Regions from separate parts of the Lysinibacillus sp. FSL L8-0312 genome, predicted to be linked through region 1. Evidence: riboswitches for the same ligand, from Rfam matches in the RefSeq annotation. Region 1 holds a riboswitch; the other holds the start of a gene.
The links. A riboswitch is a leader RNA that binds a small molecule or an ion and turns the genes downstream of it on or off. The one in region 1 is predicted to bind S-adenosylmethionine.

Region 1 (3,883 bases):
GGCAAGTTAAGGTCTATTCTGTTATAATACTCTTTAAAATAAAATAAACTGTATTAATACAGAATCGAACGTTACGCTTTTCACACAATGGGGATTATGAGAAAAGCGCTACGCTTCCATCAATGGGATGGTCGTGTAGCCTACACAAAAAGGGGTTGGAAGATTTGGGCATTTTACAAGGGTTAAAAATTCTCGATTTTTCTGCATTACTACCAGGGCCAATGGCGACAATGATTTTTGCTGATTTAGGAGCAGATGTCATCCATGTTGAATCTTCAAAGCGCGTTGATTTAACACGAATTATGCCTCCCTATGATGAAGATCATGAGGCTTACATTCATCAACATTTAAATCGATCTAAAAAATCAATTACATTAAATCTTAAATCACCAGAGGCTATAGACATTGTAAAATCACTGGTGCAAGAGTATGACGTTATTATCGAAGGTTTTCGGCCTGGTGTCATGCAACGCCTTGGCATTGGCTATGAAGCTCTAAAGGAAATAAATCCAAAGGTTATCTATTGTGCGATTACTGGTTACGGACAAACTGGACCTTATAGCAATCGACCTGGACACGATAATAACTATTTATCTTTAGCAGGCTTACTCGATTATTCACGCCATAAGGATAAAAAGCCTGTCTCCATGGGGGTTCAACTAGCTGATATAGCTGGAGGGACAATGCATGCCGCAATTGGGGTACTGGCTGCTGCCCTTCATCGTGAAAAAACAGGCGAAGGACAATTCATAGATATTAGTATGACAGATGCTGTCTTTTCGCTGAATGCTATGTATGGTGCTGCGTTTATTGGGGGTGGTCGTGTACCACAGCCAGAGCAAGAAATTTTAAACGGAGGCAGTTACTATGATTTTTACAAAACAAAAGATGGACGCTTCTTCTCTGTCGGTAGCTTAGAACCTCAATTTCGTAAACTGCTCTGTGAAGCACTCGACATTCCTGAGTTGATTGATAATACCTTTAATGATTCTTACTATACGCAAATACGCTTTAAAGAGGCTGTTCATGATGCCTTTCTATCAAAGACATATGAGGAATGGCTTGAGGTATTTAACGAGGATTTTGAAGGTTGTGTAGAGCCTGTACTCACTTTTCCAGAAGCATGTGAGCATCCACAGTTGAAGGCTCGCGGCATGATCATCGATATTCCAAAAAGCGATGGCACCATGCAACAGCAAATTGCTTCTGCCTTTAAATTTGATGGCACTGAGCCTGAGTACAAGTATGTCGGTGCCAAGCTTGGAGAGCATAATGAAGAAGTATTAACTGCACTTGGCTATAATGATGAACAAATTGCTAGTTTACGAGAAAAGGGCGTTTTAGAATAACGGAAAGGTTCAATTTGGAAGTAGGCAATTTTCAAATTGAACCTTTTTATGGCTGCCTGCTCATTGACATCCTCAGTAACATAAGCATAAATTATTTCACTAGAAAAAACGCGGCTACCAATGTACTCCTGCTGTTATAACAGTAAATGTATTTATTTTTCTAATAAAACTTTTTAAAAGAAATGTTGACATATAATTCATCAAGCATTATAGTATTGTTTAAATCTTAACAGACAATTAAATACGATAATTTCTTCTTATCCAGAGAGACTGAGGGACAGGCCCAATGAAGTCTCGGCAGCGGGTTATTAACATAATACCGTGCCAATTCCTGCAAATGTACTTACATTTGAAAGATGAGAAGGAAGTAGTTTCTTCAATAGTGGGGACCTTCCTTTTTTCTTAATCGATAAGAACAAAAGGAAGGTCCTTTTTGTTCTTTATTTTTAAATAGGGAGTTGAGCAAGTAAATGATTGAATTTCAGAATGTAGCGAAAACCTTTAAATTTGGTGATCGTGAAGTGAATGCAGTGAAAGATGTATCTCTTTCAATTCAGCAAGGAGAGATTTTTGGAATTATTGGATTTAGTGGTGCAGGAAAGAGCACATTATTGCGGCTTGTGAATCTATTAGAAAGTCCAACCCACGGCACTGTTCAAGTACAAGGTGTTGATATTAATTCGCTCACACCAAAAGAGGTAAGAAAGCTGAGAAGAAGAATCGGCATGATTTTTCAAAATTTCAACTTATTCTCCTCAAGAACGGTAGCTGGAAATGTAGCCTATCCACTTAAGCTGGCGGGAGTGCCTAAAAAAGAAATTAATGAAAGAGTTGCAGAACTTCTTAGTTTTGTTGGTCTTACAGAAAAAGCGAACGATTACCCTGAGCAATTATCTGGAGGCCAAAAACAGCGGGTTGGCATTGCGAGGGCGCTTGCTACCTCCCCTGATATATTAATTTGTGATGAAGCAACCTCAGCGCTCGATCCAGATACAACTGGGGAAATTCTCCGCCTTCTCAAAAAAGTAAACAAGGATTTAGGAATCACTATTTTGCTAATCACACATGAGATGAATGTCATCCAACAAATATGTGACAGAGTAGCAGTCATGGAAAATGGAGCAGTAATTGAATCTAATTCAGTTTTTGATATTTTTACAAATCCACAGCATTTAACGACTCAACGGTTTATTCAATCGGTTCAGCAAGATCGACCATCTGCATCTCTATTAGAGGAATGGAGAAAAAAAGGCGGCAAAAATTTATACCGTGTTATTTTTAAAGGTGATATTGCTAGCGATCCTATCCTTTCTCGCGTAACAAGAAAATTTGATGTGGACGTTAATATCGTCTATGGCTCTGTCCGAGAAATTCAGGAGAAGTTCTATGGGAACTTGCTCGTCTCATTTGAGGGACATAGCGATAAAATACCTAGTGTTCTTACTGAATTACAAGACATTGTAACTGTTGAGGAGGTAAAATTCAATGAAGGTTGATTGGACGACTTTTTGGCCCCGTATTTTTGAATCTACGGGTGAAACGATTTTAATGGTTATTATAACCCTTATCTTTGGTTCTATTCTTGGTATAACAATAGGTTTACTACTATATGTGACACGAAAAGGAAATATTTTAGAGAACAAATTCGTGTTTCAATTGTTAAATTTTTTAATTAATATTATTCGCCCAGTTCCATTTATTATTTTTCTAGTGGCCATTAGCCCATTAACAAGAATGGTTGTTGGAACAACGATTGGTACGTGGGCAGCAATCTTTCCGATGACGATTGCCTCATCATTTGGTATTGCGAGAGTAGTAGAGAATAACTTAGTTAGCATTGACCCTGGGGTAATTGAAGCCGCAAAGGCAATGGGAGCAAGTCCTCTACAAATTATTTTTACTGTATTAATTCCAGAGGCACTTGGACCGTTAATTTTAGGCTTAACGTTTGTGACAGTCGGTTTAATAGATTTCTCTGCAATGGCTGGTACAGTTGGCGGAGGCGGTTTAGGTCATATTGCAATGACATATGGTTATCAACGCTTTGATGGAAGTGTCATGCTTGTGACCGTTATTATTCTTATTATTCTTGTACAAATTGCGCAGTGGATTGGGAATAAGCTATCAAGAAAAATTATGCGACGGTAAGAAGGACATTTTTCATTTGAATAAAACAACGAAAGAGGAGATTAATAATGAAAAAGTGGTTTAGTATTTTATTAGTTTTAACAGCCGTATTAGCATTGGCTGCCTGTGGGTCTGATTCAGCTACAGATAATGCTAAAAAAGAAGAAAAAGTAAAGATTGGTGTAACTGGAACAGATGGTGAAGTATGGCCGATTTTAAAAGAGAAAGCTAAAAAGGAAGGGATTGAAATTGAGCTTGTTGAGTTCTCTGACTATACATTGCCGAATCAGGCATTAGCAAATAAAGAAATTGATATTAATTCCTTTCAGCATATCGCGTTTCTAACACAATTTACTAAAGAAAATAATGTCGATTTAGTTCCAATTGGTGCTACTGTTATTGCTCCA
Region 2 (3,883 bases), 2.5 Mb from region 1:
TTTATTCTCGTTAGCTTAGCCACAAGTCATAAATTCAAAAATGAGCAACTTATGATTTAAATCAAAGAACGCCGCAGATACAAGTCTGTGGCGTTTTTGTGTTTAATGAATCATAAAATCATAGGCATTTTTCGCAAGCAATGTCACTGTCACTACGATAAAAAGCATACGAACAAAACCGCTTCCTTTTTTGATCGCCATTCGGGAGCCGAGCATAGCGCCACCAATTTGAGCAATGCCCATCACGAAGCCATAAACAAAATGGATTTGACCTAAGTAGGCGAACATACAAAGGCCTGCCACGTTACTTGCCAAATTTAAAAACTTTGCATTTCCTGCCGCCTTTAAAAAATCAAAGCCTATCAACAAGAAGCTAAAGATTAAAAAAGAGCCTGTACCAGGTCCAAGAAACCCATCATAAAAACCAATGCCAAATAATAATCCCATAAATAATAGTAAGTGGGTTCTAGAGAGAGTTTTTACGCTAGAGACAGCGCCCCAATCCTTTTTGAAAATTGTATAAACCGCAACGGCTGCCAGCATCACGAGCATTAATGGCTTTAGTAATGCTGGATTGATTAAATGCACGGTCCATGCACCAAATAAGGAGCCGACAAAGGCAAGCGGGAAATATTTGAGAACGGATCGTATTTCAAGCTGACCAGAACGATAAAAGGAAATGGAAGATGTCAGTGAGCCCATTGTCCCGGCAAGTTTATTGGTTGCAACAGCAGCTGCTGGATTGAGACCAGCAAACAATAAAGCTGGCAATGAAATTAAACCGCCCCCTCCCACTACAGAGTCGACAAAAGCCGCCAGAAATCCAAATGAAATTAACAGGATAAGAATATGTACATCGACTTCAAAAAACATAATACACCTCTTTAAAATTAGTTACTACTGAAATAGTAACTAATTTTAATTACGCTGTAAACCCTCATTTTTTCATTGGCAAATCTTCACAACAGTAGCCTATAATAAAGATAATGGAGGGATTACATGGAGGAATTAATCGCCCAGTTGAAAGACATGGGCTTTACAGAATATGAAGCAAAGGCCTATACGGCACTTGTGCAGCAAAGTCATGTTAGTGCCTATCAGGTCAGTAAAAATTCTGGTATACCACGCGCAAGAATTTATGATATTTTAAACGTCCTTGTAGAAAAGGGAATTGTGCTAAAAGAAGAAACGGCTGAACAAACGACCTATGCGGCTATGCCTGTGTCTGTGTTTTTACAGCAAATGCAGCAGCGCTGGCAATCGAATTTTACATCCATGAGTACGAAATTAGAAAAATTAGAGGAAAAAGTGCAGGAAGTGGAGCCAAAAGTAGTCATGCTAAAGGGCAAGGAGGCGATCATCAACTATTGCCAGTCACTTTTAAAAAAAGCCAAGAAAAAAGTGATTCTATCGATGTGGGAAGATATGTATGATACTTTAAGGGGAGATATTCAAGAAGTGGCACAGCATGTTCCTATTCATGGTATTACCCTATATGTAGGGGAACAGCTAGAGTCGATTGACCAGCATAGAGCTACACACTACACGAAAAAAACGTCTACACCACATTGGTTTATTTTATCGGTAGATGGTCAGGAAATGATTTATGGTCACTCTCCATCTACGCAAGAAATGGCCTTTATCACCAATGACCCTGTCCATATTTATTTGTTAGAGGATTATGTTTGGCATGACGTCCTTATCAATCGATTGGTAAAACGTGATGATCAGGAATTAGAAGACTGGATTGCTAAGGAGCGTAAAGCTTTTTTCTTAGAATAGTCATAAGGGAAGGGGAGTAACGTGAAAAAATTCGTGTTGCTAGGTTTAATGAGCTTATTAATGTTAGGAGCATGTAACGCTAAAACGCCTACCAAACTACTAATGATTCATGAGCTAACTGTCGTTCCAGACAATATTCAACAAAAAATTGAGGCTAATGATAAGATTCAATTATTGTATGAAGATGACTCTACGTATTATCTTGTTTATTATTCGAAAGGGAATGTGCTGGCAAGTATTGCGGCTGAAGAAAATAGTCAAGTCATCCAACTGAAAGAAGGTAGCGAGCAACGAAAAGTGGCTCAACCCTATGTATATAAAATCATCACCAAAGATCCTGAGCTAGACACGATTGATTTGCGAATAAACGGCGAGAGTACGCCAATAGATCGCGTAACCTCTATATAAGACAAAAACCGAAATCCCATTAAATGAGATTTCGGTTTCTTTACAAGATATCTTAATAAAAGACTTTCTCTACATTGTATTTGGAGCGGAAAGTGTTAATCGCATATGTTTCGTAAATTTCACGTTCCATTGGATCTTCTACTTCATAGACCTCAATTTTGAACACTTCATCACGATGATTTTTCATCGGAGATACATTGTCCTCGAAATGCTTTTTAATACGTTGACGAATTTTACGTGCTTTGCCGACAAATAATAGCTCATTCTTGTCATTATAGAATAAAAAAATGCCGCCTTTATCACGTGTGATTTTATGGAAGTCAATAAAACCAAAGTATGGTGTGATAGGCACATCACCAGGTTTTACTTCTTGTTCACGTTGACGGATGACTACATCAGGTTTTGGAAATTCAATTTTAATCAAAGTATTCACGTTCCTCTCTGTTACTAAAGTTATATGGTAACATAAATACGGCATGTTTACCATAAATTTTAAATGTAGAAACACTACTTATAGCAAGCTTAGTGTACATCAAATAAACGAGGAACATGCATTTGAATCACAAAATATTCTATGAATTATTGATATTCTAACTAATTCATGCTACAATTCGATGTAATTAAATAATCTTATCAAGAGAAGCTGAGGGATTTGGCCCGATGACGCTTCAGCAACCTCTAACAATTGTTAGAAAGGTGCTAATTCCAGCGAAGGATTTTTCCTTTGAGAGATAAGAGTGGACGTGAAAAAATCCTTCTCATTCTATCTCGTATGGAATGAGGAGGATTTTTTAATTTGTCAGCAAGGTTTGCTAAAAGAGAGTGATCAAAGAGAGGGGAACGCAAGATGCCAATTAATATTCCGAAAAATTTACCAGCTGGAGAACATTTACGTGAGGAAAAAATCTTCGTCATGGAAGAGGACCGTGCGAAAACACAGCAAATTCGTCCGTTAAACATATTAATATTGAATTTAATGCCTGAAAAAGAAAAAACGGAGCTTCAATTACTACGTTTATTAGGGAATACACCGCTACAGGTAAATATCACCTTTTTAAATACGGCCACACATGAGTCGAAAAACGTCAGTAAATCACATTTACAGCTATTTTACACAACGTTCAACCAAATTCGTCACCGTCGCTATGACGGGATGATTATTACGGGAGCACCTGTAGAAAAAATGGCCTTTGAAGAAGTTAACTATTGGCGGGAAATTTCAGAAATTATGGACTGGTCCAAAAAGAATGTGACATCCGTTTTACATATCTGTTGGGGGGCACAGGCGGCACTGTATCATCATTATGGGATAGGAAAGGTAGAACTTTCAGCTAAATGCTCAGGTGTCTATTCCCATGTAATCACCGATTTAACAGTGGATTTAGTACGTGGCTTCAGTGATTTATTTACCGCTCCACATTCACGCTATACTTCTGTTTCGATCGACGAGGTTCGCAATCATCCAGACTTACGATTATTATCCTATTCAGAGGATGCAGGTGTGTTCATCGTCCAATCAAAAGATAATAAAAACATTATGATTACAGGGCATCTGGAGTATGATGCGACAACATTAGCCGATGAATATAGCCGGGATGTCGCAAAGGGCATAGATATCGCTGTTCCTGTGAATTACTTCCCGAATGATGATCCATCACAGGAGCCAATGAATACATGGCGTGCCCATACGCAT

Region 2: another riboswitch for S-adenosylmethionine. It lies ahead of metA (homoserine O-acetyltransferase MetA); the one in region 1 lies ahead of MHI22_RS17215 (methionine ABC transporter ATP-binding protein).

The regions. Positions count from the first base shown of each region.
Region 1 is NZ_JBBOOV010000001.1:3,403,152-3,407,034, reverse strand. Features, by position in the region: gene MHI22_RS17220 (CaiB/BaiF CoA transferase family protein) at 165-1,349, shown strand; SAM riboswitch class I at 1,604-1,712, shown strand; gene MHI22_RS17215 (methionine ABC transporter ATP-binding protein) at 1,820-2,845, shown strand; gene MHI22_RS17210 (methionine ABC transporter permease) at 2,835-3,497, shown strand; gene MHI22_RS17205 (MetQ/NlpA family ABC transporter substrate-binding protein) at 3,545-3,883, shown strand, end outside.
Region 2 is NZ_JBBOOV010000001.1:931,017-934,899, reverse strand. Features, by position in the region: gene panF (sodium/pantothenate symporter) at 1-60, shown strand, start outside; gene MHI22_RS04775 (TSUP family transporter) at 103-873, opposite strand; gene MHI22_RS04770 (TrmB family transcriptional regulator) at 1,000-1,782, shown strand; gene MHI22_RS04765 (hypothetical protein) at 1,804-2,190, shown strand; gene MHI22_RS04760 (nucleotide excision repair endonuclease) at 2,243-2,668, opposite strand; SAM riboswitch class I at 2,818-2,928, shown strand; gene metA (homoserine O-acetyltransferase MetA) at 3,038-3,883, shown strand, end outside.